Regions from separate parts of the Pseudoalteromonas sp. MEBiC 03607 genome, predicted to be linked through region 2. Evidence: predicted binding sites of a transcription regulator. Region 2 holds the regulator's gene; the other holds the start of a gene.
The links. The regulator sigma-54, encoded in region 2, starts transcription at its own class of promoters, with help from an activator protein. The targets are predictions, from matches to a motif close to GTTGGCACGNNNNTNGNNT.
Positions count from the first base shown of each region.

Region 1: a site for sigma-54 is predicted at 3,942-3,960, ahead of E5N72_RS02775 (YggN family protein). Genes of this name have one in related genera too.

Region 1 is NZ_SRRY01000001.1:617,762-624,318, reverse strand. Features, by position in the region: gene E5N72_RS02810 (DUF2721 domain-containing protein) at 1-278, shown strand, start outside; gene E5N72_RS02805 (cytochrome c) at 370-822, shown strand; gene E5N72_RS02800 (cytochrome b/b6 domain-containing protein) at 883-1,533, opposite strand; gene E5N72_RS02795 (AzlC family ABC transporter permease) at 1,686-2,393, shown strand; gene E5N72_RS02790 (AzlD domain-containing protein) at 2,390-2,689, shown strand; gene E5N72_RS02785 (glutathione peroxidase) at 2,876-3,358, shown strand; gene E5N72_RS02780 (hypothetical protein) at 3,415-3,603, opposite strand; gene E5N72_RS02775 (YggN family protein) at 3,996-4,796, shown strand; gene E5N72_RS02770 (PLP-dependent aminotransferase family protein) at 4,859-6,301, opposite strand; gene E5N72_RS02765 (EamA family transporter) at 6,403-6,557, shown strand, end outside.
Region 2 is NZ_SRRY01000001.1:1,009,876-1,016,432, forward strand. Features, by position in the region: gene ptsN (PTS IIA-like nitrogen regulatory protein PtsN) at 1-333, opposite strand, end outside; gene hpf (ribosome hibernation promoting factor) at 337-624, opposite strand; gene E5N72_RS04605 (RNA polymerase factor sigma-54) at 651-2,147, opposite strand; gene lptB (LPS export ABC transporter ATP-binding protein) at 2,265-2,990, opposite strand; gene lptA (lipopolysaccharide transport periplasmic protein LptA) at 2,987-3,508, opposite strand; gene lptC (LPS export ABC transporter periplasmic protein LptC) at 3,498-4,052, opposite strand; gene kdsC (3-deoxy-manno-octulosonate-8-phosphatase KdsC) at 4,049-4,600, opposite strand; gene E5N72_RS04630 (KpsF/GutQ family sugar-phosphate isomerase) at 4,604-5,575, opposite strand; gene E5N72_RS04635 (calcium/sodium antiporter) at 5,579-6,550, opposite strand.

The DNA of each region.
Region 1 (6,557 bases), 390 kb from region 2:
TAACGACTGAATTAAGAGCGTTATTAAAGCGCTCGCGCTGTATCCATATTGCATTTAGTGCAAGTGTGCTTAGTGCCTTATTAGTGTGCGCTGTGGTTATGTGTTTATTTCTATCACATATCCAATCTATTAACCTAAGCGTGACAATTGCCAGTTGCTTTGTGGCCGCTATGGCCCTGTTGATCTGTGGTTTTTTATCTTTACTAGGCGAGGTTTTCTTAGCAACCAGAAGTATGCGCCGCGGGATGATATTCGCCGATATTGATATAAATGATTAATTAAGGTTAACCGCAATACACTTGAATATTATATTGAGCTAAGATACAACTCAGTTAGTTTACTTTTATGACATCTTAAGGGGCAAAAGGAATGAAATTAAAACAATTAGTATTAGGTGCAATGCTATCTACAATGGCACTAGGCGCATCAGCAAATTCTGTATTTGAAGAACCAAGTGATGCAATCGAGTATCGTCAGGCAGCATTTTCAATGATCCGCGTACAAATTGGTGACATGGGCGATATGCTAAAAGGAAAAGTACCTTTTGATGCTGAACGCTTTCAAAAGCGTGCCAACAATGCAGCTGCACTATCAAAAATGCCTTGGGAAGCTTTTGTAGCGGGTTCTGATAAAGGCGATACATCTGCACTTGCTGCTGTATGGAGCGATAACGAAACCTTTATGAAAAAAGCAGTTGCCTTCCAACAATATGCTGATGAACTAGCAGTTGCAGCACAGAGTGGCGATGAAAAAGTAATTGGTAAAGCATTTGGCGCATGGGCTAAAGGCTGTAAAGATTGCCATAAGTCTTTCAAAGACTAGTCTAGTAATTATGTAAACTAAAAAGGCGCTGATAAGCGCCTTTTTATTATCTTGAGAAGTCTACCCAAGCAAATAACTGAGCGGCTCTGCACCCCAAGTTGTAAATAGCACCACTAAGCACACAGCAAAAATAATAAAAGCGAGCATAGGTGATTTAGTGACAGGCTCAGTGACTGAAACCTGGTCGCTACTGCCCGTTAGCATAGGTTTGACTAAATTCTTTCCCTTAATGCGGTAAATCACAATTGCCAATACATGCAACACAATGGCATACAACAAAATATCAAAGTTCAAATGATGCAACCAACCCGCAAATTCTACGGTATCTGATGATACATGTGCGACTAGCGGGCCGTCTGTTAAGATATCGTCGCTGGTCATAAGTCCCGAGGTTAACTGCACAAGTATTAAAACAAAAAATGCAATCACCATATAACTGCCCGCCGCACCATGACCTGCCTTATGCTCATTGCTTGTAAATGATTTAATTGCAGCAACAGGTGAGTGAATAAGTGCAGAGAGCTTTGCTGTTTTGCTACCAATAAGCCCCCAAACAAGACGTGTAATAATCAGCGCCAAGGTGAAGTAGCCTGCTGCAAAATGCAGCTCTAACATACCCTCTTCAGCACTAAAATAGAGTGTTGCGATGGCCGCAACTAATAACCAATGGAAGCTTCTTATAAAGCCATCCCATACTTTAACTTTAGACATTGTAACTTTCCCTTTAAAAGACGCTTATAACTTGCAGATATGAAATTTCAGCAACGGGTTCGGCTATACATTATTGCAAACTTCAGTTATTTTGACACACCTCTATTTCAGCTGTTTTGATCTGAGCCACAACAACAAACATGAGCGATAAAATGCATAAATCAACAATAAGAGCATTACTAAAAGGGTTTTTCGACATGCTCCCCTTGTGCCTTGCAGTGTTACCTTGGGGCATTTTATGTGGCTCGTTAGCCGTCCAAAATGGCTTTAGTGCTTTAGAAACACAAGCGATGTCATTGTTGGTATTTGCAGGCTCTGCGCAGCTAGTCGCAATTGAGTTAATGGCCGGCAATACCCCTTTGCTTACTATATTGTTTACCACACTCATTATTAGCTCGCGGCACTTTCTATATGGTTTAGCTATTCGCCACAAAGTCATTGATCAACCTTTTCGTTGGCGCCTTCCTGTTAGCTTTGTACTCACGGATGAATTATTTGCGTTTTCGCACCATCGCAAAGCCTACCGAACAAAAGTGCGCCTTATTTACGCGCTCAGTGCAGGGTTTAGTTTTTACATTGCGTGGAATATATGGACTTTGCTTGGCATAGTCGCGGGTAGCTTACTGCCTGACTTAACAGACCTTGGGCTTGATTTTGCCATTGCTGCCACATTTATTGCCTTAGTTATTCCTGGTGTAAAGAACCTTGCTACGTTGGCTACTGTGCTCACCGCTGGCGTTGTCGCTACGCTTTTAAAAAGCCAAGGCTTTCAGCTATGGTTAGTGACTGCAGCGCTAATAGCCATGACAGTAGGTTATTTAATTAGTCGCTGGCAAGCAAAAGAGGAGCATACACTATGATGACCACCATTTTATTGATGGCGTGTATTACCTTTTTCACACGTTACTTATTTTTGCACCGCGCATTACCGTTTAAAGTCGGCCCGAAAATGCAGCAATTTTTAAGTTTTAGCGCCCCAGCGGTACTTACCGCAATTTGGGTACCCATCGTCTTTATAAATGAGGGAGAGATTAACTTAGATTGGCAAAACCCTTATTTAAGTGCGGCTGTATTAGCCATCATTGTCGCATATAAAACACATAACATTTATTACACCACGCTTGCAGGCATGGGGCTATTTATCATTTTAAGTTAGTCTTTTTTGTCGCTAAATTTGTACTTTTGGCCTTTAAGAGCAACATACTTTGAGTTTAAAAAACTGACATCAACTCTAACACTGCTCACAGTTGGCTATAAGGTATAAAGTGTGATTAAAATTTATACTTTTATACCTATCTAAAGCGGGTTAGAATTAATTCAACAATAATAATAAGTGATACCTATGAGTGAATTTTATCAACTGAGTGCCACCAGCCTTCAAGGTCAAACTATTGATTTTAATGACTTTGAAAATAAAGTCGTCCTAATTGTAAATACGGCGAGTAAATGTGGCTTTACCCCTCAGTATGAAGGCTTGCAAGCACTCCACGAAAAATACCATGATCAAGGTCTCGTCATTATCGGCTTTCCATGTAATCAGTTTGGTAAGCAAGAACCGGGAGATGCTAAAGAAATAAAAGAAGGCTGCCTAATTAACTATGGCGTTAGCTTTTTGATGATGAGCAAGGTCGATGTTAATGGCGAACATGCACACCCTGTTTTTAGATACCTAAAATCAGAGTTACCTGGGTTTATTACCCGCAAAATAAAATGGAACTTCACCAAGTTTTTAATTGGTAAAGATGGCAAAGCTATTAAACGATTTGCTCCTTTAACAAAACCAGAGCAGATCGAAGCTGCGATTATTGCCGCATTAAATAAATAAAATCACATGCCAATAAGCAATAAAGAGGCAAAATGCCTCTTTATTTAAATTTATGCTTAGTCGTTCATGTACTCGTCAAAGTCGTCTTCGCCTAAGTTTCTGCGTAAGCGTTTTTGCTCAAGATAATCTTCTAGCCTCTTCTTAACGCGTTGCTTTTTTTTGTCATGTTGATTACGCCCAACCATTTCGTACTCGTCTTCAACAAAATCGTCATCTAGCGCATCATAACTAAATGTCTTACCCACAACCCACTCCATAAAGTGTTTGAGACCAATTTCACAAATTTAAAGTTTGCTCTGTGAATTGGCAAAGTTTAAAAAGCTCAGTGATTAATTAGTATGTAAAAAACCACCAAAATAAAGCCATATCGCCATGCTAAATGGGTGATATGTCAATATTGTGAATAAATAGCGCTAAATTCGGATTCTGAAAAGTGAGAGTTTTTTATCGTTTCGATAAAACCCATTTATGCATGTTTATTTTTTAGTTAATTTGACCAAATTTTAGTTAAAAATTTAATTCTCATAACTTCTAACTACACTTAATAAAATGATAACCCTATGAAATAAAATAAAAATATAAATTTGGCATTAAGTTTGATTATGTCTAAATGTCATTTCAAACAGGAAAGAAAAAAATGAAAAAGTTATTGTTAGTAAGTTCTTTATTTATCGCTACCAGCGCAATGGCTCATAACGATAATGATACAAATATTTCATTCAGCGGTGAGCAATGTGATGTTGAATTTAAAAATGATGTACGCATCACACCAAGCGAGTTAGAAGTATACACAGCCGATAATCGCTCTATGAAAATCATCGATCAGCACACTTTGTATATCGATGGTCAAAGCGTATCGCTTGATGCTTCACAACAGCAAGCAATTGCAGATTACTCAGACAGCTTACGCAGCCAACTTCCTGAAGTAGCAAATATCGCACTTGATGGCGTAAAAATAGCAGGCGTAGCAATTGAAGAAGTGTCAAAAGCCTTCAACATTGACGGCCTAAACGACATTTCAGAATTAATGGACGATATCAGCGTAGAAGTGCAAAACGCCTTCTATCAACAAGGTGCGTTCACAATGGGTCAGCAAAATTTTGAAAAATTTGGTCAAAACTTTGAAGACCAATTCGATGAGCAAATCGAATCAGCAGTTGAATCAGCCATGATGCAATCAATGGGCAGTATTTTGGTCGCGCTAGGCTCTGAACTTTTAGGTTCGGGTGGCGACATGAATGAGTTTGAACAACGTATGGAAAACATGGGCGCACAAATAGAAGCGCGCGTTGAAACAGAGGCAGCTCAACTTGAAGAGCGTGCAGATGCATTATGCGGCAGCTTTGCTGATATCGCTCATAAAGAGCAAGAGTTAGTGGCGCTAGTACCAGAACTAAAAGAGTATCAACTTTTTATCTTCAAACAAAACGCAGAGTAATGAATTAACATCCCTGAACCAAAACACTTGGTCCTTTCGCGCAGAGCTTGCTCTGCGCTTTTTTATTTTTTGGCCAGCACAGTAAGTTGCGATAACGTTTTAATCGCCTGCTCTAAATTTTCAGACCAAGGCAAGCCATAACTTAAGCGAAAACAACTACGGTACTTTTTACCCGCTGAAAATATCAGCCCTGGAGTAATACTGATCCCCGCCTCAAGTGCCAAATGAAATAATTTTACCGCATCATATTGGCTACCAAGATCAACCCAAATAACACAACCCCCTTGCGGGTTACTTATGCGTGCACAACTTGGCATGTGCTGCTGCAAACACCAAATCATACGCTCTTTGTTGGTACTTAAGCGCTGTCTTAGTAAACGAATATTACGATCGTACTCGCCAGTGGCTATAAATTCATACAAGGTCCACTGATTAATAAGTGGCGCAGAGCAACTAAGCGCCCTTTTATAGCGCCTTGCTTGTTCAGCAAACTTACCGGCAATGATCCAACCAATACGGTAACTGGGCGCAGCTGTTTTTGAAAATGACGCGCAGGTGATCACTAAACCCTTTTTTGAATAAGCTTGTGCAGGAGTCGCTCGCTTAGCTGTAAAATGTAGGTCGCCATAAACATCATCTTCAATAAGCACGACATCGCGCTGCTCTAAAAGTGCCACCAATTGTTCACGCTTGGCATCAGGCATAAAGCTGCCAACCGGGTTATTTAATGAGGTAGAAAATACACACGCTTTTATATCATGTTCATCGAGTGCTTGAGCCAAGTCATCTAGCCATATTCCTTCATCAGGACACAGCGGTATTTCCAGTGCCTTTAAGCCTAAGCTTTCGATTAATTCGATAATGCCAAAATAGCAAGGCGACTCGATAGCAATAACATCTCCGGGTTTAGCGACACACTTAAGGGCTATCGCCAACGCCTCTTGAGCGCCATTGGTGATCACTAATTCATCGCTATCAACCCCAATGCCGAAGTCTAAATAACGATGAATGAGTTGTTTTTTAAGTGGTGCAAAGCCATCCATCGGACCGTAATTAATTGCCGATGCCCCAGCGAGTGTCATTACCCGACGCATGGTTCTTGCCAATGCTTTATCTGTCGGTGCAGCGGCCACAGGATTGGCAATACCAAATGGCACCACATTAGCTTTGTGGATAGCGCTATATACTTGTTCTATTAAGCCTTGTTTGTTGACTGTGGTAGGTTCTCGACTCAGCCTGACTCGCTTTGGCCGCGACTGATTTAATTGTGAAGACTTTAAAAAGTAACCTGACTTTTCTCTGGCTTCAATTAGCCCCTGTCCTTCAAGTAATTGATAAGCTTGTTTTACCGTCGGAATACTAATATTAAGCTTGTCAGCCATTTTTCTGAGTGATGGTAATTTTTCACCTGGTAATAACGAGCCTTGCAAACAAAGATCTCTAACTAACTGAATAACTTGTTGATATAAGAACTCACTGTTACTACGACTGATTACTTGTGACATAGCCCACCAAACTGTATAGGTTGCATTTCTAGTTTTCTGTATATGTTAAGTATACAGAAGCGATTTAAAATGAACATACTTTCAATTTTTAGGTACTAACTATGAAAAGCGCTGCTCTCTACCTTGCTACAGTACTGATCTGGGGATCGACTTGGCTTGCTATTGAGTTTCAACTGGGTGATGTCGCTGTTGAGGTCTCTTTATTTTATCGCTTTGCCATTGCAGCTATTTTAATGTGGGCCTTTGTGCTCGTAAA
Region 2 (6,557 bases):
TTGGCTGTCTCCATCTGGTACGATGAGTGCAACGAAAATATCCACAGGTCGGTTATCAATTGCGTCAAAATTGATTGGGGATTCACTCACTATGACAAATGCCTGTGGTTGCTCTGCACCACTCATGCGGCCATGTGGAATAGCAATGCCACGACCAATACCTGTGCTGCCTAATTTTTCTCTATTGAGTAAGGCATCAAGGACGTCTTGTTGAGATAAATGAGGAAGCTGCTGGTGAGCCAGCTCGCTGATATATTCAAGGATTCTTTTTTTGCTATTAAAAAGGACCGCAGCTTTGCTGCAGTCCTGGTTAGTAAGTGAACTAAGTTTCATAATTTAGTGTCGAGCTAATTTCTCTTTGTGTTTAATGACTTGACGATCTAGTTTATCGATTAGCGAGTCAATGGCTGCATACATATCTTGGTGTGCAGTTGAGGCAAAGAGCTCGCCTCCATTTACATGTAAAGTTGCTTCTGCTTTTTGGCTTAATTTTTCTACATCTAGAATGACATGTACATTATTAATGTGGTCAAAATGCCTTTCTAGTTTTGCAAACTTGCTGTTTACATAGTCTCTTAATGAATCAGTGATTTCTACATGACGACCAGTTAAATTTAGTTGCATAAGCATTTTCCTTCTATGTAAAACGTCTAAATCAAACTCTTACGCTGATTAGACGGAGGTATCGCTAGAGACTCTCGATATTTTGCAATTGTGCGTCTAGCTACTTTAATTCCTTGCTCAGCCAATATATCTGCAATTTTACTATCACTCAATGGTTTAGCTGAGTTTTCTGCAGCGATAAGCTTTTTGATCAAAGCGCGAATTGCTGTTGATGAACACTCACCACCGTTTTCTGTGCTGACATGGCTTGAGAAGAAATATTTCAACTCAAAAATCCCGCGAGGGGTGTGCATGTATTTTTGTGTTGTAACACGTGAAATTGTCGATTCATGCATTTCGACCATTTCTGCGACATCGTTCAGCACCATTGGTTTCATGGCTTCTGGGCCATGTTCAAAAAATGCTTGTTGTTGCTGTACGATACAGTTGGTTACTTTTAAAAGTGTATCGTTACGGCTCTCTAAGCTTTTAATAAACCATTTAGCTTCTTGTAAATGAGAGCGAATAAACTGGCTATCGCTGCTCGATTTTACTGAGCGTGACATAGCTGCATATTGGCTATTCACTCTAATTTTTGGCATACAATCTGGGTTTAGTTCAACGACCCAACGACCTTTAACTTTTTTAACCGATACATCGGGTATAACGTACTCAGACTCTTCGCGAACTATGCTGTCTGCTGGCTTAGGGTTTAAGCTGTGGATCAGCGTCATTACTTCTTTTAGTTCGCTTTCTTTAAGCTTAGTCTTTTTCATCAAAGTGCGATAGTCGCGACTTGCTAATAATTCAATATGCTCAGATAAAACCATTTTAGTTTCAGCTAAATACGGCGTACTGGCATCGAATTGGCGAAGCTGGATACATAAGCACTCTTGTAAGCTACGGGCACCAATCCCTACTGGATCAAACAACTGTATTCTCTTTAAGACCGCTTCGACTTCATCTAGTTCGATTTCTTCTTCATCATTATTTTGATTAAAACTTTCGACTATGTCTTCGCAGCTAACAGTTAAAATACCTGAGTCATCAATTGCCTCTACGATGGCGACAGCGATCGCTTCATCGGTTGGGCTAAATGGTGTGAGTTGTAATTGCCACATAAGGTATTCATGGAGGGTTTCAGTCGATGCACCTTGATAAATTGACTCATCTTCAGGCATTGGACCTGATGATGTTGATGGGGCAGCACTCATGTACTCATCCCATGTCACATCCATGGCTAAATCGTCACTAACGGTGTCTTTGTTAAGGGCATCGCTGCTTTCTTGTTCGTACTCACTCGGCGCTTCTTCGGCCGATGCACTTAGCTGAGTATCATCAGATTCAGCTTTTTGCTCGTTCTTACCAATGTTTTCATCGTTGTAATCTGCTTCTTCCACTTCAAGCAGAGGGTTACTATCAAGTGCTTCTTGAATTTCTTGCTGGAGATCCAATGTACTAAGCTGCAGCAAGCGAATTGCTTGTTGCAGTTGTGGAGTCATTGTAAGTTGCTGGCCCATGCGCAGCTGTAATGATTGCCTCATGTATCCCTAACAATCCTTTTATGTGTTATCGACACCTGTGCAGTCACAGGTAAATTTATATCGATTTATTGTCATTGTTATTTAGTTTAGCAGATGCGCTAGATGGTGGCTTATTGGTTATAGCCTGAATTGCTCACCTAGATACACATCGCGTACGGTTTGGTCAGCTAAAACATGCTCAGGTGTTCCTGATGCAATTAGCTCCCCATGAGAAACAATGTAGGCTTTTTCACAAACATCAAGGGTTTCTCTAACATTATGGTCAGTGATTAATACACCAATACCACGATTTTTTAAGTGTTCAATAATTTTCTTTATATCTAACACTGAAATAGGATCAACACCAGCAAAAGGCTCATCTAACAAGATAAATTTAGGGTTTGCGGCTAATGCCCGAGCAATTTCTACGCGACGACGCTCGCCCCCAGATAAGGCCATACCTTGACTATCACGAATGTGCTGAATACTAAATTCATCAAGTAAGTTGTTGAGTGTTTCTTCTCGGCCTTGTTTATTTAAATCTTTACGCGTTTCTAAAATAGCCATTAGGTTTTGATAAACCGTTAACTTTCTAAAAATAGATGACTCTTGTGGTAGGTAACCAATCCCTAAACGTGCTCGGCTATGCATTGGCAAAAGTGTAATATCATTATCATCAATGCTGATCTTGCCTTTATCGCTGGGTACTAAGCCAACAATCATATAGAAAGTGGTGGTTTTGCCTGCGCCATTTGGGCCAAGCAAACCAACGATACTGCCCGCTTCAACCTCAAGACCCACATTTTTGACAACTTGGCGGCCTTTATAGCTTTTTGCTAAAAGCTCTGCTTTTAATGTGCTCATGGTTGGCCTTTATCGTCTTGTTTGTTGTCAACAGGCACTAAGATTGTGTGTACACGGTCTGTTGAGTTTTCGTCTTTTTCTGCGCTAATTAGTTGTTGTGCCATATCATAAGTAATGCTTTTCGCTGTTACTTTTTGGCCTGCTTGAGTCACTTCGGCTTCGCCATTTAAAGTTAAGAAGCGCTTGGCTACGTCGTAGCGAACTTCTTCTGCACTGGCGCTCATTACCGTGCCATCTGCTTGCTTTTCTTCAAAATAAGCAGGCTTACCTGTGGCGATAATTAACTCAACAGTACCTTCTGTGTCACCACCATGGGCTTCAAGGCGTTCGGCTGTGATCCGGCGGTTACCATGTATAATTTCGACATTGCCTTCAAATATACCAACGCCATCTTTTAGCTTACCAGTTTGGCGATCTGAGCTTATGCTAATTTGTGCGCCTGTCTGTTCGGCAGCTACGCCTGAAAAGGCAATCAATAAGCTTGGGATCAGGAGTAATTTCTTCAGTTTATTGGTCATAGTATATGGTTCGTGTATGGTTAGTTAACTCTACAATCTCGGTTTTTAAATTAGCTTTTAGGCCTTTACCGGTAATTTTTAAATTTGGTCCTGTTAGCGTCACAGGTTGCTTCGAAAACATGGTCATTTGTTCTATATCAACGTTAATGTTTTCAGCTTTAATATCTTCGATCATGCCATTATGGGTTAAGTTTTTAGCAACAACATCGCCTTCAAAAATAAGCTGATCGTTTTCATATAAGGTGGCTTCTTTAGCTTTTACTTGCCAAATTTGCTGGTCGCCATAAAGTGTAAAAATAGGTTGCTCAAAAAAGGTAAACCCAAGTTGCTGATAAAGCTCCATTTTCGCAGCGGCCACTTTATGGCTAATCTTGCCTTGCTCATCATAAGCGGTTTGCTTTAGTGCAACGGCCGTATAATCGGGAGTTGCAATAATCTCGTCTTCACTATTTATTGTGTTTGTTGTTTGGTTAAAGTACGGATACCACAACCACACCATGCAACAAACAAAAACAATACTCAGTAAAATACGGGCTATATTCATGCGCTGGTTCCATCGCTAGTTAACGGCTTACCGTTTTCTAACATCAGTAAATCTGTTAATTCACGTACAGCGCCAAAGCCACCCGGTAGCATGGTCGTATAGTGAGCCAGTTTTTTTATCAATGGGTGCGCATCATTGACTGCTACCGCAAAGCCTACTTTTTCCATTACAGGCAAATCAGGGCCATCGTCACCAATGTACGCTATTTGCTCATCTTCTAGGCCAAGTTTATCTTTTAACTCTTGGTATGCAATCAGCTTTGTTTCTTGGCCTTGATAAATATGCTGTACGGTTAGGCTAGTCATTCGCTGCTGAACTATTTGTGAATGGCGCCCGGTAATAACGGCAACTTCAAAGCCACTATTAATGAGTGCTTTGATGCCAAAGCCATCTTTGGTATTAAATGCTTTAAGCTCTTCGCCCTGATTTCCAAGATAAATTCTGCCATCAGAAAAAACGCCATCAATATCACATATTAGTAACTTAACTTTTTGAGCACGCTGACTTACATCAGGACTAAGGGGCTGGTATAGCTCGGCGAATGTCATTACTTACAGAACTCCTGCTTTTAATAGGTCTTGCATATTAAGCGCGCCAATCGGTGTGTTATTTTTATCGATTACAATCAAGCCGTTGATACGTTTGCGTTCCATAATATTTAACGCCTCAGCAGCCAGCATCTCTGCACTGGCTGTAGTACATGAGCGCGTCATGACCTGGCTAATGGCGGTACTATGAATATCAATACGTTGCTCTAAAATACGACGTAAATCACCATCCGTAAATAAGCCGCAGAGTTTTTGGTCTTCCGCGACCACGGCTGTCATACCTAACCCCTTCGCAGACATTTCAATAAGCGCATCTTTAATGCTTTGCGACTCGTGCACTATTGGTGTTGCATCACCACTGTGCATTACATCGTTTAATGTAAGCAACAAGCGCTTACCTAGGCTGCCTCCGGGATGAGATAATGCAAAGTCATCGGCTGTAAAGCCACGTGTTTCGAGTAAAGCAACAGCCATTGCATCACCCATAACCAAGGTTGCTGTAGTGCTTGCCGTTGGCGCAAGACCCAGTGGGCATGCTTCTTGGCTAACTTTAATGCAAACATGTACATCAGACAGTTTTGCCATGGTTGAGTCTGGGTTGCCAGTGAGTGAAATCATCTTTGCGCCAATACGCTTAATAACGGGGATAATACTAAGTACTTCGCTGGTCTCACCTGAGTTCGAAATACACATTACCACATCATCACGGGTGATCATGCCTAAATCACCATGGCTTGCTTCGCCAGGGTGAACAAAAAATGCCGGTGTGCCAGTACTTGCAAGGGTCGCCGCAATTTTATTACCAACGTGGCCAGACTTGCCCATACCAATCACAATAATACGACCTGTACATTGGAACATTAATTGGCAAGCGTTATCGAAATCTTGATTTATATATTGCTCAATTTCTTGTAAAGCTTGTGCTTCAATTTCGAGTACGCGCTTACCCTGCGCGATAAAGCTAGGTTGTGTCATTAATTATCCTACTTGGCTGAAAATATAGCCCTGATATGCAATAAATGCGACTAACAAGAAGCCACCTTCTACTCTATTGATACGACGAGCACCTTTAAAGTTCAATGACATGGCAATCAATACAACGGTTGCTGCAATCATGATAAGTGCATCGCGGTTTGCCGCAGATGGGTCAATAATCGATGGGTTGATGATCCCAGCCAGTGGTAAAACAGCGAGTAGGTTGAAAATGTTCGAGCCTACAATATTACCCAATGCTAAATCATCTTCGTTTTTCAATACCCCAGCAATACATGCAGCCAGTTCAGGTAGACTGGTACCAATAGCGATAATTGTTAAACCAATTACAAGGTCTGAAAGGCCAAAGTATTTAGCAATATCAACGGCTGATTCGACTAAAAAATGTGAGCTGATAGGTAAAAGTATCATACCGATAACAAGCCATAGGATAGCTGATTTAGTACTGACATTATCGGGAACATCTTCACATGCCTCGCTCACGAAAGGGTCATCGTCTTGATTTTTAGCGCGTAAAGACACAATCACTAAGCCTGCGATGAAGACAACAAAGGCAAGAGCTAATGCGATACCTTCGGCAAACGAAAAGTAGTTATCTGAAAACACGTACCATGCCGCAATTGAGACAAGTAGTACTAAAGGCATTTCTCGTTTTAAGGTCATTGACGAGACAGAAAGAGGGCGAAGTAGTGCTGTTACGCCCAGTACAAGTAAGATATTGGTGATATTTGAGCCAACAGCATTACCTACTGCTGTATCAGTTTTACCGGCAAGCGCGGCAGAAGCAGATACCATCATTTCAGGGGCTGAAGAACCCATAGCAACAACCGTTAAACCTATGATTAGGGTCGGGATCCCCATATTTTTTGCGAGTGCAGCCGCACCATAAACAAACCGATCGGCACTCCAAACAAGTGCTGCAAAACCAATAATTAAAATGACAAAAGAAGTCACCATTGTGATA